3 regions of the Cupriavidus sp. 01L45 genome follow, and region 2 is predicted to be linked to each of the others. Evidence: predicted binding sites of a transcription regulator. Region 2 holds the regulator's gene; each other region holds the start of a gene.

Region 1 (10,452 bases), on a different contig from region 2:
TGGTTTTCGGGGAAGAAGTGGCCGTCGAGGAAATTCATGGTGGTTCTCCAGGGGGAAGGGCTGCTATCGGTTTGGTCCCCTGAGTATCTTGGGCACAAGCCATTCCCGCTTGCTAATCCGGGACATTCAATTGCTTACTTGGGACAAGGGCCAGCCGGCACACCGGTTGTCGCGATCCGCAAGATTCTGTCGTGCGATGCAAAGCGCCCGGATGAGCGAGCCCACTAGAATTTGCCCGAAGGCCATATCAGAGCCGGGCCGCAGCATCGAAGCATGCCGGTTGGCCCAGGAGCCAAGAGACTCTACCAACACAACTGGAGCGAGACATGCGCATCCCCCTGATTGCACGCCAGACGCTGGCGCTCGCGATTGCAGTCGTCCCACTGCTGTCGACCGCGCCAGCGGCGAATGCCGCCGAGTGGCCGGCCAAGCCTGTGCGGATCATCGTTGCCGCACCGCCGGGCGGCACGGCCGATATCGTGGCGCGCCTCTTCGCGAATGCGCTGCAAAGCCCGCTTGGACAGACCGTGATCGTCGACAACAAAGCCGGCGCGGCGGGAACCATCGGCGTCCACGGCCTGCTGTCGGCGCCACGGGACGGATACACATTCCTGCTGATTCAAAAGGGCATTGCCTCGGAAGTGCCCCACGCCATGCATGTGTCTTACGATCCGTTCAAGGACATTGTTCCGATTGCGCAGCTTACCCGGCAGGGTCTCGTGCTCATCGGCCATCCCGGCCTGCCCGCGAAAAACCTCGGGGAACTGATCACGTATGTCAAAGCGAATCCGGGTAGGGTCGACTATGCGAATTTCGGTGTCGGCCTGCGTGGCCAGACCATCGGCGTGCAATTCAATCGCCTTGCCGGACTGACGACGGGCACCGTGAGCTACAAGGGGTCGCCGCCTGCGCTGCAAGACGTGATGGGGGGGCACGTTCCGCTCATGTTCGACGGTCCGGCAACTTCGCTTCCGTTCATCAAGTCAGGAAAGCTCAGGGCATTTGCCATTGCCTACCCCAAGCGGATCCCCGCGCTGCCTGATCTTCCGACCTTCGCCGAACTGGGATTTCCCGACCTCAAGGAGGTCAGCTGGATGGCGCTCTGGTCGGCGCCGGGCGTACCGCCAGCCGCGGTGGCCAAGATGCGCGACGCCACGCTCAAGGCGATGCAATCGCGCGAGATCCGGCAGAAGATCGAAGACCTTGGCATGGAAGTCGGTTCACCGGCTACCAGCGAAGAGCTTTCCGTAGACGTGCGCGAATCCTACGAACGGCAGGGCAAGCTATTGCGCTCGATCAACTTCAAGCCCGAATGAAGATCCAGACGCGGCAGCGCTGGCGGGGGCTCAAGCAGAGTGTCAAGAAAGAGGGGGAGTAAGCGATGTTGCACGCAAGGCCGGATTTTCCACCGGCGCACGTAAATTCCGGTAAGGGGTCGGACGGGATTGTGTCGCCGGAAACGTCCATCTGGTACAACCTGGAAGTCACCACGCGGCGTTTTCCCGGCAAGACCGCAATCCATTGCCATGGCCATGCGGTGAGCTTTCGCGATCTGCATGCGCAAGCGATGGCCATTGCGGGATGGCTTCAGCACGAAGCCGGCGTCAGGAAAGGCGACCGGGTGTTGCTGTATATGCAGAACTGCCCGCAGTTCATCGTCGCCTACTACGCCATCCTGCGTGCCGGAGCGGTTGTCGTGCCGGTCAACCCAATGAACAAGGCCGACGAATTCCGTCATTACGCTACGGATAGCGCGGCCCGGGTGGTCGTGTGCGCCGCGGACGCCTTCGATACAGGGATTAGCGCGGACCTGCTGTCGGCTGGCCAAATTCAATGCGTGCTGATGACCCGCTATGCGGCGGACCTGCTTGCTGCCGATGCAGCCCCCGAGCCTTCGCTGCCGGCGTGGATGACGGCGCAGTACGAACAGCCTGCGTGGGCTGCCGGCAAGGTGTCGCTTTGGTCTGACGCGCTCGCAGCGGGCTGCGTCCCCGCACGAGATGACGCCGAAGCCGACGACATGGCTGTCATGCCCTATACCTCTGGCACCACGGGCGCGCCCAAAGGGTGCATCCATACGCATCGATCCGTCATGCATAACGCGATCGGCAATGGCATCTGGTCGGCATGCGAGGCCGGATCGGTCGTCCTTTCGGTATTGCCATTGTTTCACGTGAGCGGCATGCAGCATGGCATGAACGCACCGATCTATTGCGGGGCTACGATTGTGATGCTGCCACGCTGGGATCGCGAGGCCGCGGGCCGGCTTATCTCGCAGCATGGCGTTACCCACTGGATGGGCAATCCAACCATGGTGATCGATCTCCTTGCAAGCGCGAATCTCGAGCAATTCAATCTCACAACCCTGCGCCACGTTGGGGGCGGAGGCGCGGCCATGCCGCAAGCGGTCGCAGAACGTCTGAAACAACAGTTCGGGCTCAGTTACCTGGAAGGATACGGGCTGTCGGAAACAATGGCCGCAACACACAACAATCCGAGCCATCGGCCCAAACAGCAATGTCTCGGTTTGCCGACCTTCAATACGGAAGCCCGCGTAATCGACCCGACGACGCTCAAGGTATTGCCGGTCGGCGAAGTCGGCGAGATCATCGTCAGCGGACCGCAGGTGTTCAAGGGCTATTGGGGAAAGCCCGACGCTACACGGGATGCCTTCATCGAACTGGAAGGACGAACCTACTTCCGGACCGGCGATCTGGGCACCGTGGATGGGGATGGGTACTACTTCATCACGGATCGCCTCAAGCGGATGATCAACGTGTCCGGCTTCAAGGTATGGCCCTCGGAAGTCGAGAACCTGTTATACAAGCACCCCGCTGTACAGGATGCCTGCATCATCGGCACCCATGACGCCTATCGCGGGGAGACAGTAAAAGCCCTGGTGGTGCTCAAATCCACCGCGAAGGACACGACGCCGGAAGAGATCATCGATTGGGCCAGGAAAAACATGGCAGCCTACAAGTATCCACGCGTGGTGGAATTCGTCGATGCGCTGCCCAGGTCCAGCACGGGCAAAGTGATGTGGCGACAGCTGCAGGAGCTGGAAAAAAGCCGTAGCGCGGCCAGTGGAAAGTCATAACGCAACGAGCAATGCGCAGCAAGTGCAGCAGGTGCGGCGCATCGTCGGGGTGCGCCGAGGCATTGGCGGAACCTATGCAACACGTCGGTAAACTGATTCGCAGTGCCAGCCTGAACGGCTACATCGAGCTGGTGGAGTCGCTCGGGCGCGATCCCCACGCCTTCCTGCGAGGGGTGGGGCTGTCGGCGCGGCTGCTCGAAAATCCCGAGACGCCAATCCCCAGCCACGCCGTGCGCGAATTGCTCGAAGTCACCGCGCGCGCCACCGGCGTGGAAGACCTTGCCCTGCGCCTGGCGGCGCGGCGCACCTTCTCCAACCTGGGGCCCATCAGCCTGGTGCTGAAGGAAGAGCCGACCCCGCGGCAGGCGCTCGACACCTTGTGCCGCTACCTGAAACTGCTTAGCGCTACGCTGATCACGCGTATCGAGGACGCCGGCCAGTCCGTCATCATTCGTGAAGAGCTTCTGCCCAGCCCCGGACTGGCCACGCGGCAGGCGATGGAACTGGCGGTCGGCGTGAAATTCCGCATTCTGCGCGAGCTGATCGGTCCCAAGTGGCGGCCGCTGGAGGTTTGCTTCACGCATCGCCCGCCGGTCGATGCGTCGGCGCACCGCGCCTTCTTCGGGCGCAGCCCGATGTTCAATCAGCCATTCAACGGCCTGGTCTGCGCGGCGGCCGATCTGCAGATGCCGCGCACGCCCGACAATCCGGGCGCCGCGCGCTTCGCGCGGGACTACCTGGAGGCGGCGCTGCGGCACCGCGATGAAGGCGTCCGCGAATCGTGCCGGGAGCTGATCCTGGCCTTGCTCCCGGGAGGACGCTGCATTACCCAGCAGGTGGCGCATCTTCTGCGCGTCGATCGCCGCACGCTGCACCGCTACCTCAGCGCGGAAGGGCTGACATTCTCAGTCCTGCTCAAGCAGGTGCGCTCGGAACTGGTGATGCGCCACCTGCAAGAGAGCGACCTGCCGATCGGCGAGGTCGCCGGGCTGCTGGGCTTTTCCGCGCAGAGCAGTTTCAGTCACTGGTTCCACGCCGCCTTTGGCTGCAGCGTCTCGGACTGGCGCAAGCGGGTGGCTGCCGGGGCGTGACCACCGCAGGCGCCGCTTATGCTGGAACGGGTACGGCAAAAAAATGCCAGCGCCTTTCCGCATGCGGCTTCTCGCCAATTTCCTGCCCGATAGCGGGGAGAACGGGAAAAAAGCACCCATGATCCGGCAAGACGCTCACGCCACGCCGCATCACAAACCAACTTAGCCCCGCACTCGATATTCAGTCTCCGCATATAATTATGCGTTCACTGAATTGGCCCTTCCCGAGCCGCCCATGTGGCCTCTGCTGCTACCGGCAGCACCTCCGTCGCGCAGCACTGGGTACGCGTTCAATCAGCTGAATTCAATCTTGTGGCCATGTTCCACGCTGTAAGCGGACAAAGAGTGTGACTTGTTTGCCGTTGGGCGCAACGCTGGCTACTCATGCTTACGTGCCGGCTGCCTTTCGATGTCTGTTTCCGCTTCGCCTTCTTCCTCCGTTGCCACTCCTGTCCCTACCCCTACCCTGAGCCACCAGGCCATCATGCGCGTGATCGGCGGGATCGTCCTGTGCATCCTGCTGGCGGCACTGGACCAGACCGTGGTGATCCCGGCCGTGCCGGCGATTGCCAACGACCTGAACGGCTTTGGCCACCTGTCGTGGATCGTGACGGCCTACCTGATCACTTCCACGGTTTCCACGCCGCTGTACGGCAAGTTGTCCGACACGTACGGCCGGCGGCGGCTGCTGATGCTGGCGATCGCGCTGTTCATCCTGGCTTCGGTGGCGTGCGCGATGGCGGCCTCGCTGGAGCAGTTGATCCTGTTCCGCGCGCTGCAGGGCATTGGCGGCGGGGGCCTGATGTCGCTGGCGCAGGCGGCCATTGCCGATGTGGTGGCGCCGCGCCAGCGCGGGCGTTACCAGGGCTACCTGGCTACGGTGTGGGCGGTGGCTTCCATCGCCGGTCCGCTGGTCGGCGGCTGGACTTCGGATCATCTCTCGTGGCGCTGGCTGTTCTGGATCAATGTGCCGCTGGGACTGCTGGCGATGTTCATGTGCCATCGCGGCCTGAGCCAGTTGCAGGCGCGCGGCGGCGCCGCGCGGGTGGACTGGGGCGGCGCGTTGCTGCTGACCGTTTCCATCGTGGCCTTCCTGCTGGCGATGAGCTGGGGCGGCGATGTCTATGCCTGGCTGTCGCCGGAGATCGCCGGCCTGGCCCTGCTGGCAGTGGCGGCAACGGCCGCGCTGGTCTGGCAGGAGCGCCGCGCGGCGGATCCGATGTTGCCGCCGCGGCTGTTCCGCAACCGCGCCTATGTGCTGGGCGTGGCGGCGTCCGCGATGGCGGCGCTGAATATCTTCCTGTGCATCTTCGCCTTGCCGCTGCATTTCCAGCTGGTGCGCGGCGCCGATGCTTCGGAATCCGGCCTGCTGGTGGTGCCGTTCCTGCTGTCCACGGTGGCGGGCAACTTTATCGTGGCCGGGCTGGCGCCGCGCCTGGGGCGGATGCGCGGCATCCTCACCGGCGGTTTCATCGCGGCGGCGCTTGGCCTGCTGGCGCTGGTGGCGGTATCGCCCGGCACGCCGCTGGTGCTGGTGCTGCTGGCGATGACGGTGGCCGGCGTGGGGCTGGGCATGGCGATGGTGGGCACCCTGATGACGGTGCAGAACGTGCTGGAGCGCCGCGATACCGGCGCCGGCACCGGCGCGCTGCTGGTGCTGCGTTCGCTCGGCAGCGCCTTTGGCGGTGCGCTGGCCGGCACCTTGCTGACGCTGGAGTTCCGCAATGCGCTGCAGGCTTCCGGCGTGAGCCAGGTCCTGGACCTGGGCGCGCTGCGCCACGGCAGCGAGGCGCTGGCCCATCTTTCGCCCGCGGTGCGGGACGTGCTGACGGGCGGCGTGGAGTCGGGCTTCCAGCTGATCTTCGCCGTGGGCGCCGTCGCCGCCCTGCTGGCGCTGGCGATCGTGCGCCGCATGCCGGACGTGGAACTGCGCAGCAGCGTGACCGAGCACGCGGCCACGCTGGCGATGGAGTAAGCGGGCGGGAGGCGGCACGGGCCGCGCCCGGCACAACGCCCGCATCCAACCGGCGGCCAACGGCGTAGACTACGGACAGACCACTTCTGGAGTCCCGTTCATGCGCCGTCTTCCCGTTCAACGCTCACGCGCCTTGCAACGTACCGCCTTGACTGGCGCGTTGATCCTGGCCGGCGCCGCAGCTGTCGTCGCCACGCCGCGTCTCGCGCGGGCCGCGGATGCCCCGGCCGCCGGCGCGGCGAAACCGGCCGGCGCCTGCCCGGCATCGCTGAACTTCAAGTTCCCCCGCTTGCAGGACGAGGCACCGCAGGACCTCTGCCAGTACGCCGGCAAGGTCGTGGTGGTGGTCAACACCGCCAGCTACTGCGGCTTCACCCCGCAGTACGAAGGGCTGGAGGCGCTGTACGCCAAGTACCGCGAACGCGGGCTGGTGGTGCTGGGTTTCCCCTCGAACGATTTCTCGCAGGAGCCCGGGTCTTCCAAAGAGATCGCGGACTTTTGCTACAACACCTACGGCGTGAAATTCCCGATGCTCGGCAAGTCGCATGTGCGCGGCAGCGATGCCAACCCCATGTACGCGCTGCTGGCCAGGCAGTCAGGCACCACGCCGAAGTGGAATTTCTACAAGTATGTGATCGACCGCAATGGCCAGGTGGTGGGCAGCTATAACAGCATGACCAAGCCGGACGACCGGCAGTTCGTCGGCAAGATCGAGCAACTGCTGGACGGCGCGCGCTAGGCAATCGGCGCCGTTCCAGAGCGGTGCCCGCAGGCGGCGGGTACGGGAACGGCGCGCCTTTCCGCCCTCCGGCGTGACCGGACCCGCTGCATCGGGGACCGATTCGACCACTAATTGACCGGCGTCAAGCCGCGCAAGCGCCGCCATCGCTACTTTCGCCGCTTTGGGGAGAGACAGACGATGGCCATCACGCTATACGACGCCGGCGGGCATACGTGCCTGCTGTTTTCCGACCTGGTCGAGGAAGAGCACGGCGAGGTGGTGCAGACCAACCAGTTCCTGATCGTCGATCACGGCCACGGCGCGCTGATCGATCCCGGCGGGCACATGACCTACGGCGAGTTGTACCTTGCCATCAGCCGCTACTTTCCGCCCAAGCAGCTCGACTACGTGCTGGCCTCGCATGCCGATCCGGATATCGTCGCCTCGCTCGGGCGCTGGCTTACCGCCTCCGGCAGCCGCATCCTGATCTCGCGCGTGTGGGCGCGCTTCCTGCCGCATTTCTGCCAGGCCGGCAAGACGGAAGGGCGCATCGTCACCATCCCCGACGCCGGCATGCCGGTGCCGCTGGGCAACTGCACGCTGCTGGCGGTGCCGGCGCATTTCCTGCACTCGGAAGGCAACTTCCAGTTCTACGATCCGGTCAGCAAGATCCTGTTCTCCGGCGACCTTGGCGCGGCCATGACCAGCGCGCGGGAGGCGGGCACGGTGGTGGAGGATTTTGCCGCCCACACGCACGCCATGCTGCCGTTCCACCAGCGCTATATGAGCGGCAACCGTGCCTGCCGGCTGTGGGCCAATATGGCGCGCGAACTGGATATCGAGTGGATCGTGCCGCAGCACGGTCCGTCATTTCGCGGCAAGGCCATGGTGGCGCAGTTCATCGACTGGGTGTCGACGCTCGAGTGCGGGCTGGACCTGCTGAGCCAGGACAATTACAGGCTGCCGCCCTTCACCGCCGCGGCAGCCTGATCCGCGCCATCAGTCGCGCGCCAGCCCTTCGGCCACCAGCGCCTCATGCACCTTGGGGCGCGCCGCCACGCGCGACAGGTAGGACTGCAGCGCGGGATAGGGGTTGAGCGGCATGTGGAGGATATTGGCCCAGTTGACGATGGCGAAGCAGTAGGCGTCGGCCACGGTGAACTGCCTGCCGGCCAGGAAATCGCGGGTGGCCAGGTGCTTGTCGAGTTCGGCGAAGCGCGTGGCCACCTTGGCCATGCATGCCTCGCGCGTGCTCTCGGCGGTTTCCTTGTGCCACAGCCACGGGCTGAAGACCTTGTGCAGCTCGGTGGAGACCAGCGTCAGCCAGCCCACCGCTTCCAGGCGCTCCCTGGTGCCGGCGGCCGGCAGCAGCGCCCTGGCCGGAGCGAGGTCCGCCACGTATTGCAGCAGCGATGCCGCCTCGGTATGGCGCGAGCCGTCGTCCAGCTGCAGCAGCGGCACATAACCGCGCGGGCTGACCGCGTAGAAGTCATCGCTGCCGTGCTCCGGCTCGGCCAGCTTGTGCGTGGCCAGGTCGACCTTGGCGAGGGTGAACGGCAGGCCGGCTTCGCGCAGCGCGATATGGACGGCCAGCGAGCAGGCGCCAGGGGTGTAGTAGAGCTTCATCGGGTTGTCCTTGGAGGTGGAATGGTTCGGCGTTTCGGGTTTCGCCGCCACGGCTTGTGGTGGCTGTGCAGGCAGTCTAGGATTGCAGTGATGCAATCACAATGCGCGTGAGCGCAAGTCATGACTGCAAATTTGCAATGAACATGCCATATCAACTCTCCTCTCCCGACCTGGACATCGTGCTTGCGCTGGTGCGCGGCGCCACGCTGGCCGAAGCCGGGCGCCGGCTCGGGCTTGATGCCTCCACGGTGTTCCGCGCGCTGCAGCGCATCGAGAAAGGCCTGGGCCGGCGCCTGTTCGAGCGCAGCCGCTCGGGCTACCTGGCAACGGAACTGGCGCAGCAGTTCGCCCAGCATGCCGAGCGCATCGAGGCCGAGCTGGAAGCGGCGCGCGCGCATGCCTCGGTAACGGCGGGCACGGTATCGGGCCTGGTGCGTATCACCACCACCGATACCGTGCTGCACGGCATGGTGCTGCCGGCGCTGGCGCCGCTCGGCCGCCGCCATCCGGGGCTGAGCTTCGAGCTGATCGCCACCAACGAGCTGGTCAGCCTGACCAGGCGCGATGCCGACATCGCCGTGCGCGCCACGCGGCGGCCGCCCGATCACCTGATCGGCAAATGCCTCGGCCGCTTGCGCGTGGCGGTGTTCGTATCGCGCGAACTGGCCGAGTCGGCTGGCGTGCCGGTCCCGGAGCCGGGCGCGCCGTTCGACGCGGCCGCGCTATCCGCCCTGCCCTGGATCGCGCCCGATGAGGCCATGCCCGATCACCCTTCGGTGCGCTGGCGGCGCAAGCACCTGCCGCGGGTGACGCCACAGTACCGCGTCAACAGCATTGCCGGCGTGGTGGAAGCGGTGGAGGCCGGACTTGGTGCCGGCGTCGTCTCGCTGATGATGGGCCGGCGCAGCGGCAAATTGGTGGCGCTCAGCGGCCCGCTGGACGAGTGCGAGACGGACCTTTGGCTGCTGACGCATCCCGAGTCGCGGCATCTGCGACGCATCGCCACCGTGGTCGGCCATCTTGCGGAGCATGTCAGGCTCGACGATTGAGACGGGCCACGCTCCCTGCGGCTTACGCCGATGCCAGCGCGGCGGGAATGGCGCTCGCGAGAAAATCGTAGACCGCGCGGATGCGCGCGCTGCCGCGGATCTCCCGATGCACGGTGAGCCAGACCGGCAACGGCGGGATCGTCAGCTCCGGCAGCACGATCCGCACGCGCGGATCCCCGGCGGCGATATAACGCGCGGCAAAACCCACGCCCAGTCCGGCGCGGATCGATTGCCACAGCACGATATCGTCGTCGCTGCGCACGCCGAACGCCTCGCGCGAGACCTCGACGCCCATGGCGCGGAAGCCGCGCAGGATGGTGTCCTCGCGGTCATAGCCCACCAGTTCGTGGCGCAGCAGGTCCTGCGGCGTGCGCGGCACGCCCTTGCGGCGCAGGTAGTCGTCGTGGGCGCAGGCGCACAGCGGCACGCTTGCCACCTTGCGCGCGATCAGCGAGGCCTGGCTGGGCCGCACCATGCGGATGGCGATATCCGCCTCGCGCCGCAGCAGGTTGCTGACTTCGTTGGACGACACCACCTCGATGGCGAGCTGCGGCTCGCGTAGGCGCAGGTCCGCCAGCAGCGGTGGCAGCAGGAAGCTCGCCACCGCGCGGCTGGCCGACACGCGCACGCTGCCCGCGATGCCCGCCTGGCCGCGCGCCAGCGTGCGCGCCACCGCATCGGCGCCCTGCTGCATGGTGCGCGCATGCCCGGCGATGGCGCGCGCGGCGTCGGTGGGCTGCAGGCCGTGCCCGGTGCGCTCGAACAGCGGCACGCCGAGTTGCGCCTCCAGTTGCGCCACATGCCGCCCCAGCGTGGGCTGGCTGCTGGAAAGCCGCCGCGCCGCGCCCAGCAGGCTGCCGTTTTCCATCACCGCCAGGAAGGAGCGCATCAGC
Region 2 (7,425 bases):
ATCCGCATGCTGACGGCCTATGTCTGGGGACTGTCGAACAATGGGGCAGCCCCCGCGGGGAGCGGGCAATGAACGGCGACGCCAGCATGTGGAGCCTGCGTGCCGCTGGGGGTGATCGCCCATGAATGCCCCGGAACCGGAACCGCTGAGAAAGCACGGAGCCGCCTGGGGGCCTCTGCGGGAGCCCGCATCCGCCACGGGGGATGGGGAAACCTCGGATGAAACCCTGTACGAAGTCCGCCGCAAGATCTATCCGCGCTCAGTCACAGGGGCGTTTTCGAGCTGGCGGGTCTGGATGGTGGTCCTGACCCAGCTGTTCTTCTATGGCATGCCCTGGCTGCAATGGAACGGCCGCCAGGCCATGTTGTTCGATCTCGGCGCGCGCAAGTTCTACATCTTCGGCTTGGTGCTCTGGCCGCAGGATGTGATCTACCTGTCCGTGCTGCTGGTGATTTCCGCGCTCTCGCTGTTCCTGTTCACGGCGATCGCGGGTCGCCTGTTCTGCGGCTATGCCTGTCCGCAGACGGTGTACACAGAAATCTTCATGTGGATCGAGCGGCATGTGGAAGGCGATCGCTTTGCCCGCATCCGCCTGGATGGCGATCCGTGGAGCGCGCGCAAGCTGCGGCTCAAGGCCACCAAGCACACGCTCTGGATCGTGATCGCGCTATGGACCGGCTTTACCTTCGTCGGGTACTTTTCGCCCATTCGCGAGTTGGGCGGCCACGTGCTCAGCCTGTCGCTGGGGCCGTGGCAAACGTTCTGGATGCTGTTCTACGCCTTCGCCACCTGGGGCAACGCCGGCTTCATGCGCGAGCAGGTGTGCAAGTACATGTGTCCTTATGCACGCTTCCAGAGCGTGATGGTCGATCGCGACACGTATGTGGTGACGTATGACGTGGGCCGCGGCGAGCCGCGCGGCAGCCGCTCGCGCAAGGTGGACCACCAGGCCGCCGGCATGGGCGATTGCGTGAACTGCAGCATCTGCGTGCAGGTCTGCCCCACCGGCATCGATATTCGCGACGGCCTGCAGTACGACTGCATCGGTTGCGGCGCCTGCATCGACGCCTGCAACCAGGTCATGGACAAGATGGCGTATCCGCGCGGGCTGATCCGCTACACCTCGGAGAACGCCATGCGCAGCGTGCTGCCCGAGGCGGAGGCGCGCAAGCGTCTGTTCCGGCCGCGCACGGTGGTGTACTCCGTGATCTGGCTGGCCCTGGTTGCCGGCTTCACGGTGTCGCTGGCCATGCGCACACCGCTCAAGGTCGATATCATCCGCGACCGCGGCGCGCTGGGCAGGGAAGTGGAGGGACGCTGGATCGAGAACGTGTATCGCCTGCAACTGATCAACACGACCGAGGCGCCGATGCATGTGGCCATTCGCGCGGACAGTGATGACCTGAAGGGCCTGGCCGTGGAATACGATCACGCTGCCGGCAATCTCGAGCCCACCTCAAACCGCCTGATTCCGATTCGCGTGCGCGTGCCGATCGAAGCCGCTGGCCAGGGCACCCACAAGATCCAGGTGACGGTCACTGCGACAGGAGATGACAGTGGGGGCGGTGCGGAAATCAGCCAGGGCACCAGCTTCATCGTACCGCGCAATCTTTGAACCGAGAAATCTAGAGGAGGCCTGATGATGCAGCAAAGCAATCCCTGGTGGAAGGAACCCTGGCCATGGCTGCTGATGAGCGGGCCCTTGCTGGCGATGGTGGCCTGCGGGGTCACGATCTGGCTGGCCATGACGCACCCGGACCCGCCCGTTGTCGATGGCGTATCGCGGCACGGGTTGGTGGTCGAGAAGACGGGTATCGGGCGGCAGGCTGAGCCGGCCACGGCGCAGGCGAGGTGACCATGAGACTGCGCTGGCTGATGTGGGTGCTATGGCCCGGCTTCCTGGTAGCCGGGCTGACGACCGCCCTGGTGTTTTCGATGGTCGATCCCGGCGATCTGCGCTTCTTCGGACAGCCGGTCGAGGCGTCGCGGGAGGCGGTTTACACCGTGGGCTTCCTGGTCGCGTGGGTGCTTTGTTCGTTGTCGAGCGGCCTGACGCTTTACACCATGCCCACGCGGCTGGCGGAGACAGACGAACTGGAGTGAGCGCGATGCGCGTCTTCGCGCCGCGGGGCAGGGGGCGGCGGAGCAGGAGTGTCGTGACCAGGCCGGCGCGACGTGGTATTGGCACCACGCAAGGAAGGCAAGGCGGCTGCCAATGCCGCGGGAGCCGGGAAACTCCGCGCGGCCGGTCGATGCCTGCCGGACTAGCAGGACTTGTTGATGATCTGCTTGATGCCTGTCATGTCGACCAGCTTGACGTGCCGCTGGCGGATCTGGATCAGCCCGGCTTCCGCAAAACGGGAGAACAGGCGGCTGACGGTTTCGAGCTTGAGCCCGAGGTAGCTGCCGATCTCCTCGCGGCTCATGCGCAGCACGAACTCGGAGGCCGAATAGCCGCGCGCGGAAAGGCGCTCCGAAAGGTTGATCAGGAAGGCGGCAAGCCGCTCTTCGGCGCGCATCGAGCCCAGCGTGATCAGCATCACCTGGTCCTGCGAGATTTCCTTGCTCATCAGCCGCATGAACTGATGTTGCAACGACGGGAGCGCACCGGACAGCGACTGGAGGTCGCCGAAGCGCACCACGCAAACTTCGGTATCCTCAAGGGCGGTGGCGTCGGACGCGTGCTGCATTTCGCCAAGGCCGTCGAGCCCGACGACTTCGCCGGGGAGGTGGAAGCCCGTGATCTGCGAGCGGCCATCTTCCATCGTCAGGTGGGTTTTGAGCGTGCCGAAGCGGATCGCATAGACGGCGGTGAGCGGATCGCCGAGGCGGTACAGGGTCTCGCCCTTGCGTACGCGCACGCGCTCCTGCACCAGCGAATCCATTTTTTCGAGGTCCTGCTGCGACATGCCGACGGGCAGGCAGAGCTGTCCCAGCGAGCAAGTGGAGCAGCGGGGCGACATCTCGGTAATGGGAATGGATGTTAGCAATTGGGGCCTGTCGGTTTAGCGCAATCACTCAAGCGCGTGTGGCAGGCGCATTGAGTTGAAAGCTTGACGTTGAGAGCTGTCGGTTGGAAGCGCTATCCACATTAGCCTGGCGCGGGTCTGGCGGGGCCTGCCATCTGCGTGGCGCCGCCTGCCGTGCCCGTCGTCATGATTTGCGATTGCGCGGATGTGCGCGGGCGCTGGGCTTCATGTTGATAGCGCCTCTTGGAGTCGCGGGGGCGCGTAGGGCGCATTTTACCGCGCCAGGCGATGTGATTGGGAGGAGAAGTTGACCGTAGGCGTGCTCTTCAGCGTTTTTACCCTGGCTTTGCTAGGTGGTGTGCATTGCGCGGCCATGTGTGGCGGCATTGCGCTTGCGGCCGAGCAAGGCGGCACGGCCCGTGTGCCGGCCACCATCCTGCGCCGGCCAGGCCACTGGCTGCTCGAACTCCTGGTGATGCATGCCGGGCGGCTGAGCATGTATGCGCTGTTGGGCGCCTTGCTGGGTACCCTGGGCGCCGGTGTGTGGAAGGCCCAGTACTTGCCGCTGCAGCGCTGGCTGTTCGGAATCGGCAGCATGATGCTGGTGATGTCGGGATTATGGATGTTGCGTGGGCGCGCCGTGGGGGCTGGCTGGCTGGAGCGGTTTGCCGCGCGCGGCGCTGGCGGTTTGCTCCGTTTTCTTGCCGCCGTGGGCGTGCGCCTGGCGCCCTTGGGCCTGCCACAGGGGCGGCTGCTGCGCCGCTACGGCATGGGGCTGGCCTGGGGGCTGGTACCATGCGGCATGGTCTATGGCGCCCTGGCGATGGCGCTGCTGGCCGGGAACGCCCCTTCGGGTGCGCTGGTGATGGCCGTGTTCGGACTGGGCACTTTGCCAAACCTGTTGGTTATCTCGGGCCTGTCCGGCTACCTCAGGCAGTGGTCGYGCCGCCCGGCGGTACGTACCCTTGCCGGTTTGGCAGTGGCTGCCTTTGGTGTCGTCGGGGTGGCGCGCGCGCTGCTTTTGCCAGAGACGCTGGCCGCGCACGGCTTCTGTCTGGTCTTCTGATACGCCGCTTCATGGCGCATTACGCACTTTGTCGGGCAGATGCCTGTGTGAATCGGTTGCAGGTTTGCCAGGGAATGCCATACAATCGCAAGAACAGCGATATCGCGCAGCGTATTTCATCGTGGCATCGTCAGGTAGCATTCGCACTCGGGGATGCATGCCAGGAACCCTCCAGCACGTATTACCGCCAGGGACCGTTCCCAATCCGCCGTCCGGTTCAAAAGATTATTTGGTTCAAAAGACCAGCCACGGCAGGGCGGGGTGAAATAGGCCAAGCAGGCCCGATATCCGTATTTTTCTTGCACCCGGAGCGACGGACGTCGTGCCGGACAGGTCCGCCACATCAGGGGGAAGGCGCGACGCAAGGGCTCCGTCGACCGGCAGGTAAAGCCGGTGGCCGGGCGATCTCCTGCCGGGCAGGTCCGGCACCCGATGCAAAAAAGAAAGCGCACGACTGCATGCATCAAGCATTGTGGTTGGCTGCGCGGTCAGATGGCGGTGGCAATTCCAACCGCTGAACCCGCAATCTCCAGTGCGTCCGGGTTTGTCCGGGGCGCAGGTGCAAAGACAGGCTGCACGCAATCACATGAATACCCAAGAGGCGAAGATCGTCCTCGAGACCGCGCTGATTTGTGCGCAGGAACCCTTGCGCGTCAATGACTTGCGCCGGCTTTTTGCCGACGACGTCGGTGCCGACACCATTCGGGTGCTGCTGGAAGAGTTGCGCCGCGACTGGGAGCAGCGCGGCGTGGAACTCGTGGCGCTGGCCAGCGGCTGGCGCTTTCAGAGCCGCCCCGTCATGCGCGAATACCTGGACCGGCTGAATCCTGAAAAGCCGCCGAAATATTCCCGCGCGGTCATGGAGACGCTGGCGATCATCGCCTACCGGCAGCCGGTCACCCGGGGCGATATCGAGGAAATCCGCGGTGTTGCGGTGAGCACCGAAGTCGTGAAGAAGCTCGAGGACCGTAGCTGGATCGAGGTGATCGGCTACCGCGACGTACCGGGCCGGCCGGCCTTGTACGCTACCACCAAGAACTTCCTTGATGACCTTGGCCTGCGCTCGCTAGATGAGTTGCCGCCGCTGGAGGATGTCCAGGCGCAGACGCAAGCCGCGCTGCTGAACCAGGAGCCCATAGATTTCGAGGCCCTGGGCACTGTGCCCGCTTTGCCGGCCGGAAGCGACGAAGAAGCGTTCGCGGAGGCCGGCGAGGAGCCTGCGGGCGGCGCTGGCGCTGCCGTCGCCGATGTGTCCAATGCTGGCGAATTGACCCGCTCCGTCCCCGGTGTCCTCGATGCCGGTGCCACGGATGGCATCGCCGAACTGGTGGAAGCATTTGAAAAGAAGGACGCCTCGGTGCAAGCGCAAGCCGTGCCCGAGGCTGAAGTACCCGCGGTGTCCGAGCCGGATGATGGGCCGGAGAGCGAACTGGTGTCCGCCGGGCCCATGGGGGCGCGGCTTGACGGCACAGCCGTGGAGGATGCCGTCGACGACGGCGAAGCAAATGAGCAAACGGAAGCACCCGCCAACGGTTACCACGAGCAAGTGGCCTCCGGCGAGCAGGAGTCCGAAGTCCCGGGGGCGTCCAAGACGAATCCGGCGCACCCCAGCGAGCACGACGAGCGCGTGTCCAACTGAACACCATGCAACATCCGAATGTGAATACCTTGTCCGATTCTGTTGATCAAGACGTCCGCCAGGCGGATACGCCGGCCGGCGATGCCGGCAATGGCGCCGAAGGCGCGCCGCGCCGCAAGGGCCTGCGCCGTGGCCTGCGCAATCTGGTGGCCACGCGCCGCCAGGCCACGCAGGACCGCGATGGCGGGCGTGCCGCGGAAGGCGATGCACTTGCCTTCGCTGGCGGTCCGGACGCGGGAGCCGCACCGGACGCGCAATCCGCGCGTGGCGATGGCGTGAGAAAGGGGCGTACGCGCGGCAAGCGCAAGCCCGCCGAAGGCGAGTCCGTGCAGGCCGGCGAGCAGCAGGGCGAACGCCCGGCGCCGCGAGGCCGCCGCGCGTTCGGCGGCGACACTGCCGAAGGTGCGAGCGAAACCGGCGGCGAAGCCGCTGGAGAGCGCCAGCGCGACGGTGCCCGCGCCAACTCCAACGGCGCGCGCAAGCGCAAGCCGCAGCAAGGCCAGCAGCCGCAGGGCGCGGCCAGGCGCGGCAGTGCCGAGGGGCAGCAGGGTGGCCCGCGCCAGGCAAGCAAAGGAAACAAAGGCAGGGGCGGCACGCAGCGCCAGGCTCCGGGCGTGCCCGAGAAGGCCCCCGCGGCTGCAGCCGCAGGTGGCGAAGACCTGTTTCGTTTCGTCATCTCCGGCCAGTACGACCAGGAAGATACCAGCGGTGTGCGTGCCAAGGTAAAGCCGGTGCGCGAGCTCTCGGCCGATGACGATGCGCCCAAGCTGCACAAAGTGCTCGCCGAGGGCGGCCTGGGTTCGCGCCGCGAGATGGAGGAGCTGATCCTGCAGGGGCGCGTTTCTGTCAATGGCCTGCCGGCCCATATTGGACAACGCATCCTGCCGGCCGATCAGGTCCGCGTCAACGGCAAGCTGATCCATCGCCGTGTGTCGACCAAGCCGCCGCGCGTGCTGCTTTACCACAAGCCGGCGGGCGAGATCGTCAGCCAGTCGGATCCGGAAGGCCGTCCGACCGTGTTCGACAGCCTGCCGCGCATCAAGGCAGGGAAATGGGTGGCCGTGGGCCGCCTGGACTTCAACACCGAAGGGCTGCTGATCTTTACCTCCTCGGGCGATATCGCCAACAAGTTCATGCATCCGCGCTACGGCGTGGAGCGCGAGTATGCGGTCCGCACGCTGGGCGAGCTGGCGGAGGCGGATCGCCAGCGCCTGCTGCATGGCATCAAGCTTGACGATGGTGAAGCCAATTTCCTGCGCATCGCCGACGGCGGTGGCGAGGGCATCAACCACTGGTATCACGTCGCGCTGACCGAAGGCCGCAATCGCGAAGTGCGCCGCATGTTCGAGGCCGTCGGCCTGACCGTGTCGCGCCTGATTCGCACCCGGTACGGTCAGTTCCTGCTGCCCCGCGGCCTTAAGCGCGGCCGCTGGCAGGAACTCGCCGCGGATGACGTGCGCGCGCTGATGGCGTCCATCGGCCTGAAGGCGCCCGGCAAGGGTGATGGCGGCCCCAGAGGTGGCACCAAGGTGGGTGGTCGCCAGCAGCGCACCGAGGCAGCCATTGCCGGCATGCCGATGCCGACCGGCATGGATGGCCTGCCGCGCGTCAACAGGAACAATGGCCCGCGCGGTAGTGGCGCAGGCCGGGGTCAGCCAGATCCGATGCAGACCTCGATGGGTTATATCGGCGGCCCGACGCTGCTCACCTCGCATACCACGAAGTTTGGCGGTGGCGCGGCGGGTTCCCCG
Region 3 (5,982 bases), on a different contig from region 2:
CTGGTGCTCAGCATCGGCCTGCGCGACGCGCCGCCAGTGGCGATCGGCCATCGCGTGGTCCACGGCGGCGCGGATTTTTCCGCGGCGGTGAAGATCGATGACGAAGTGATCGGCAAGCTCGAAGCGCTGGTGCCGCTGGCGCCGCTGCATCAACCGCACAACCTGACGGCGATCCGCGCGGTGCGCGCCGCCGCGCCGTCGCTGCTGCAGGTGGCCTGCTTCGACACCGCCTTCCACGCCGGGCACGATACGCTGGCGCAACTGCTGGCGCTGCCCTACGAATACTTCGAGCGCGGCATCCGCCGCTACGGATTCCATGGCCTGTCCTACGAATACATCGCGCGCCGCCTGCAGCAGGTAGCGCCCGACCTGGCCGCCGGCCGCGTGATCGTGGCGCACCTGGGCAACGGCGCCAGCCTGTGCGCCATGCGCGAGGGGCGCAGCGTGGAATCCACCATGGGCCTGACCGCGCTCGACGGCCTGCCGATGGGCACGCGCTGCGGCGCCATCGATGCCGGCGCCATCCTGTGGCTGTCGCAGCAAGGCATGAGCACCAAGGACATCGAGACCATGCTGTACCAGGAATCGGGGCTCAAGGGCTTGTCGGGCATCAGCAGCGATATGCGCGCACTGCTGGACAGCGACACGCCGCGCGCGCGCCTGGCCATCGATTTCTATGCGTACCGTGCGGCGCAGGAGATCGGCAAGCTCGCCACCACGCTGGGCGGCCTCGACGCGCTGGTGTTCACCGCCGGTATCGGCGCGAACTCACCGCCGGTGCGCGAGAAGATCTGCGCGCGGCTGGCGGACCTGTTCGGCATCGACCTGGACGCCGGCGCGAACGGCGAGAACCGGCAACGCATCAGCCGCGATAACAGCCGTGTGCCGGTGCTGGTGCTGCCCACCGACGAGGAGGGCATGATCGCGCTGAATACCGCGCGGATCATGAAGGAGCAAGGCGTGGGGACGTAGCGCCTCCGCGCCGGGAACGCGCTACGCCCGCACCAGGTACGCCCGGCGCAACCGCTCCGCATCCACTTTGAGCACCTCGCCCAGGTACGCGTCGATGCCGCCGTATTCCTGCTCGATGGCCTGCATGGAAGCTTCCAGGTAAGACGCCTTCACCTCCAGCAACGGCCACATCACCGCGGGATCGACGCCGAACTGCGCCGCGCCGGCGCTCATCTTCTGGTTGAAGCCCTGGTTCCGGTGATTCGACTCCAGGTAGTTGGCCATGATGGTATCGCGCTCCACGCCCAGGCCCGCCAGCAACAACAGCGAGGCAAAGCCGGTGCGGTCCTTGCCCGCGGTGCAGTGGTACAGCAGGTTGCCGCCCTGCTCCGCGAGCTTCAGGAAGCCGCCGAAGGCAGCCTGGTACTTGCGCGGGAAATCGCCGTAGACCTCCAGCATGAAGGCCTCCGTCTGCGCCGCGCTGCCTTCGCGCAGGCGCGGCATCAGTTCGGCCATCGACATGCTGCCCTCCAGCACCGGCGTGGCTACCCAGCGGAAGGCCTGGCCGAAGGGGCTCTCCGCGGCCGACTTTTCTCCGGGCGAACGGAAATCGATCACCGCGTCCAGTTGCAAGGCGCGCAGCCGCTCCATGTCGGCGGCGCTGGCCAGGCCCGGGTTGCCGCTGCGAAACAGCTTGCCGGCGCGCACGCGATGGCCGTCCCGCGTGGGAAGGCCGCCGAGATCGCGGATATTGACAACGTTTTCCAGCACCAGCGGTGCGGTGCCGGGCACGCCGGTACCTAGTGATGGCGCGTCCGCCATGATGGCGTGGCGGCGCCACGCGAACAATCCCTGCATTGTTTCCCTGCCCTGTGGTTGGGTTGCGCGCGTCTCATCGCGCGCGATAGGCCGGCACATGCCAGCGCGTATGGCAGCCAGCAATATAACGGCGATCGAGCATTGCCACCAGTTTCCACACGCTCATCGGGTCCACATCGTCCAGGTCCAGGTCGACCCAGGCCCAGGGATGTGAGCCATCGCCCTCACAGATCAGCTCGACGTCCTTGACGCTCACGTAAGCGGCCAGCGCTTCACGCAGCCTGGCTGCGTCGACTCCGGCATGTAGCCCTCTCACCAAAACCTTCATCATGTGCTCCATTTTTTTCAGATCACCGCGCAGGCGGGCGTTAACGCCCGCGGGACACCGCCCGCCAGCCCTTGTACTGCAACGATCTGAAAGTAGGACCCCACCGCACACGGTAATTTCCCGGCGCGAGCCCTCTCCTTGATCCTGATCATGCGAGCCGTGATCCGGCCTCGACATACGCTGTTGGCCGGCACGATAATTTCCCCATGTCGAACGCTGCAACCCGGCCAAAAGCCGGCCTGCGCATCCGCCAGTCTTCACGGAAGACCGAACGAACGACGCCGCCATCAAGCCAGTCACCGGCTAGCATTCTTGCCCGCGCGTGACGTCCGCCATCCCGTGTTGAGCCAACGATCAACAAGACAACCCAAGGGAAAGCGATGACAGACTCTCGCACTCCGACCCAGACCGTCCCCTCCGCCCCCGGCGTGCCCGCCACGCCGCAAGCCACGCCGAAGAAGCAGACACCATGGGGGCTCTACGCCGCCGCCGTGGTGCTGATCGGCATCCTTGCCCTGCCGCTGCCCGCGGACCTGCCGGTGGCGGGCCATCGCATGCTGGCTATCCTCGCCTTCGCCATCGTGGTGTGGATCACCGAAGCGGTCTCCTACGAAGCCAGCGCCATCATGATCACGTCGCTGATGGCCGCGCTGATCGGCTTCGCGCCCACGGTGACGGACCCGTCCACGCAATACGGCACATCGCGCGCCCTCGGCATGGCGCTGGCCGGCTTCTCCAATACCGCGCTGGCGCTGGTTGCCGCCGCGCTGTTCATCTCGGCGGCCATGACCGTGACCGGGCTTGACCGGCGCATCGCGCTGGTGACGCTGTCGGCCATCGGCACCAGCACCCGGCGCATCCTGATCGGCAGCATCGCGGTGACCATCCTGCTGTCGCTGGTGGTGCCGAGCGCCACCGCGCGCAGCGCCTGCGTGGTGCCGATCATGATGGGCATCATCGCGGCCTTCGGGGTCGACAAGAAATCGAACATCGCCGCCGGCATCATGATCACGGTGGCCATGGCCACCAGCATCTGGAACGTCGGCATCCAGACCGCCGCCGCGCAGAACCTGCTGACGGTCGGCTTCATGGACAAGCTGCTGGGCGAGCGCATCACCTGGCTGCAATGGCTGATCGCCGGCGCGCCGTGGGCCGTCGCGATGTCGGTGGTGCTGTATTTCCTGGTGCGCTTCCTGCTGCCTGCCGAGACCGAAGCCATCCCCGGCGGCAAGGAAGCCGTGCAAAAGGAACTAGCCGGGCTGGGCCCGATGACCGGCCCGCAGAAGCGGCTCGCCGCGGTGTCCATCGGGCTGCTCCTGTTCTGGGCCACGGAAGGCAAGCTGCATCAGTTCGACACCGCCACCGTCACCTTCGTCGGCCTGGTGATCCTGATGATGCCGCGCATCGGCGTGATGGACTGGAAGACCATGCAGCAGCGCACGCCGTGGGGCACGCTGATCGTGTTCGGCGTGGGCATCAGCCTGGGCACCGCGCTGCTCACCACGCAGGCCGGACAATGGCTGGGCAAGTTCGTGGTGACGCACTCCGGGCTCGCCACGCAGGGGCCGATCCTGGTGTTCGCGATCCTTGCGGCCTTCCTGATCCTGATCCACCTGGGCTTTGCCAGCGCCACCGCGCTCACCGCCGCGCTGCTGCCGATCCTGATCTCGGTGCTGCAGACGCTGCCAGGCGATATCAACAAGATCGGGCTGACAATGCTGCTCGGCTTCACTGTGAGCTTCGGCTTTATCCTCCCGATCAACGCGCCGCAGAACATGGTGTGCCTGGGCACGGACACCTTCAACGGCAAGCAGTTCGCCAGGGTCGGCATTCCCGTCACGCTGATCGGCTACGCCATGATGCTGCTGTTCGCCGCCACCTACTGGCGCTGGCTGGGCTGGATCTGAAGGGACGGGACGCATGACGAAAATCACACTGCAATCCGCCCTCCAGCTCGCCCGCGACCTGCTGGCAGCGCAGGGCGTGCCGGCCGATATCGCCGACGACGTGGCCGAACACCTGGTCGAAGCCGACCGCTGCGGCTATACCAGCCACGGCCTGTCGATCCTGCCCAACTACCGGCGCTCGCTCGCAGGCGGCAACGTCAACCCCGCCGGCCGCGCCGAATGCGTGCTCGACCGTGGCAGCCTGCTGGTGTTCGACGGCAACGGCGGCTTCGGCCAGCACGTGGGCAAGACCGTCATCGAGACCGCGATCGAACGGGTGCGCCAGCACGGCCACTGCATCGTCACGCTGCGCCGCTCGCACCATCTCGGCCGCATGGGCCACTTCGGCGAGATGGTGGCGAAGGAACGCTTCGTGCTGCTGAGCTTCACCAACGTGATCAACCGCGCGCCGGCAGTGGCGCCCTATGGCGGCCGCGCGGCGCGGCTGACCACCAACCCGCTGTGCTTCGCCGGGCCCATGCCCAACGGCCGCCCGCCGCTGGTGGTAGATATCGCCACCAGCGCGATCGCCATCAACAAGGCGCGCGTGCTGGCGGAGAAGGGCGAGCCCGCGCCGGAAAACAGCATCATCGATGCCGACGGCAACCCCACCACCGATGCCTCCACCATGTTCGGCGAGCATCCGGGCGCGCTGCTGCCCTTCGGCGGACACAAGGGCTATGCGCTGGGCGTGGTGGCCGAGCTGCTCGCTGGCGTACTCTCCGGCGGCGGCACCATCCAGCCGGAAAACCCGCGCGGCGGCGTGGCCACCAACAATATGTTCGCGGTGCTGATGAATCCGGAACTGGACCTGGGGCTGAGCTGGCAGAGCGCCGAGGTGGAGGCGTTCGTCAATTACCTGCACGACACGCCGCCCGCTCCCGGCTTCGGCGGCGTGCAATATCCCGGCGAGTTCGAAGCCGCCAACCGGGCGCTCACCACCACGCACCTGGAGGTCAACCCGGCGATCTGGCGCAACCTGGAGACGCTGGCGAAGGAACTGGGCGTGACGCTGCCGGCGGGCTGATTCCGGCACCGGGCTGGTGCCGGGCCGGTGCTGGCACAATACTGCCCATGGAACGCCTCTGGTCGAATTTTCTCAAGCTGGTGCTGCTGCTGACACTGGGCACAGCCCTGCTCGGCACGCTCGCCGTGCTCGTCGCTCAGCGCCAGCTGCCCACGCTGGACGCGCTCACCGCTTTCCGCCAGTCGCCGGGCTACGTGCCCATCGGCGAGATACCGCCCAAGCTCACGCAGGCGGTGGTGGCCATCGAGGACGAGCGTTTCTACCTGCATGACGGCATCGACTATGTCGGCGTGATACGCGCCGGCGTGGCCAACTTGTCGGATGAACTTTCGCAGGGCGCTTCCACAATCACCATGCAGGTGGCGCGCAATTTCTTTCTCTCGCGGGAGAAGACCTACACGCGCAAGCTGTACGAGGTGCTGCTGGCCTATCGCATCGAGCATGCCTTGAGCAAGGACGAGATCCTCGAGGTCTATATGAACAAGGTGTACCTTGGGCAGGGAGCTTATGGTTTTGCCGAGGCGGCCGAGACTTACTTTGGCAAGCCGGTGGCGGAGCTGACGCTGGCCGAATGTGCGATGCTGGCCGGGTTGCCCAAGGCGCCTTCGGCGAATAATCCGGTGGTGAATCCCCGGCGGGCGCGGCAGCGGCAGGCTTATATCTTGTTGCGGATGATGGAGTTGGGGAGGATTGGGAGAGGGGAATATGATGCGGCGTTGTTGGAGCCGTTGAGGTTGAAGTAGGTGGTGGATTGGTGTTTGGGGTTGGTTCGTGGCTGGTCGAACCGGTACCGGCGGAAGCGCGCCTGCGCGCTGGGCGTGCGACGAAACTCTCGGTCTCCGGGAGGCCTATTGCTCTGCTCGCTTGGGGGTGGTCGCTGTTTTTTTTGAGCGGTGGTGGCATGTTGCACC

What was found. Region 2 encodes FNR, which switches genes on or off when oxygen is low (the NO sensors DNR and NnrR bind a similar motif). Its sites were predicted from a motif close to TTGATNNNNATCAA; they were not measured.
Region 1: the regulator FNR is predicted to act here: its motif matches at 7,017-7,030, upstream of AC1DT6_RS35890 (oxygen-binding di-iron domain-containing protein).
Region 3: the regulator FNR is predicted to act here: its motif matches at 2,237-2,250, upstream of AC1DT6_RS37645 (DASS family sodium-coupled anion symporter).

The regions. Positions count from the first base shown of each region.
Region 1 covers NZ_JBFTSG010000074.1:26,823-37,274, forward strand. Annotated here, with positions in the region: gene AC1DT6_RS35860 (beta-keto acid cleavage family enzyme) at 1-38, opposite strand, end outside; gene AC1DT6_RS35865 (Bug family tripartite tricarboxylate transporter substrate binding protein) at 327-1,316, shown strand; gene AC1DT6_RS35870 (long-chain fatty acid--CoA ligase) at 1,382-3,097, shown strand; gene AC1DT6_RS35875 (AraC family transcriptional regulator) at 3,172-4,188, shown strand; gene AC1DT6_RS35880 (MDR family MFS transporter) at 4,673-6,163, shown strand; gene AC1DT6_RS35885 (glutathione peroxidase) at 6,264-6,902, shown strand; gene AC1DT6_RS35890 (oxygen-binding di-iron domain-containing protein) at 7,083-7,874, shown strand; gene gstA (glutathione transferase GstA) at 7,884-8,510, opposite strand; gene AC1DT6_RS35900 (LysR family transcriptional regulator) at 8,648-9,559, shown strand; gene AC1DT6_RS35905 (LysR family transcriptional regulator) at 9,582-10,452, opposite strand, start outside.
Region 2 covers NZ_JBFTSG010000021.1:20,341-27,765, reverse strand. Annotated here, with positions in the region: gene ccoP (cytochrome-c oxidase, cbb3-type subunit III) at 1-72, shown strand, start outside; gene ccoG (cytochrome c oxidase accessory protein CcoG) at 122-1,615, shown strand; gene AC1DT6_RS16295 (FixH family protein) at 1,640-1,855, shown strand; gene AC1DT6_RS16290 (hypothetical protein) at 1,858-2,103, shown strand; gene fnr (fumarate/nitrate reduction transcriptional regulator Fnr) at 2,265-2,990, opposite strand; gene AC1DT6_RS16280 (sulfite exporter TauE/SafE family protein) at 3,277-4,035, shown strand; gene scpB (SMC-Scp complex subunit ScpB) at 4,622-5,674, shown strand; gene rluB (23S rRNA pseudouridine(2605) synthase RluB) at 5,680-7,425, shown strand, end outside.
Region 3 covers NZ_JBFTSG010000086.1:73-6,054, reverse strand. Annotated here, with positions in the region: gene AC1DT6_RS37660 (acetate/propionate family kinase) at 1-972, shown strand, start outside; gene AC1DT6_RS37655 (tyrosine-protein phosphatase) at 994-1,809, opposite strand; gene AC1DT6_RS37650 (RNA-binding protein) at 1,844-2,098, opposite strand; gene AC1DT6_RS37645 (DASS family sodium-coupled anion symporter) at 2,479-4,005, shown strand; gene AC1DT6_RS37640 (Ldh family oxidoreductase) at 4,019-5,071, shown strand; gene AC1DT6_RS37635 (transglycosylase domain-containing protein) at 5,119-5,814, shown strand.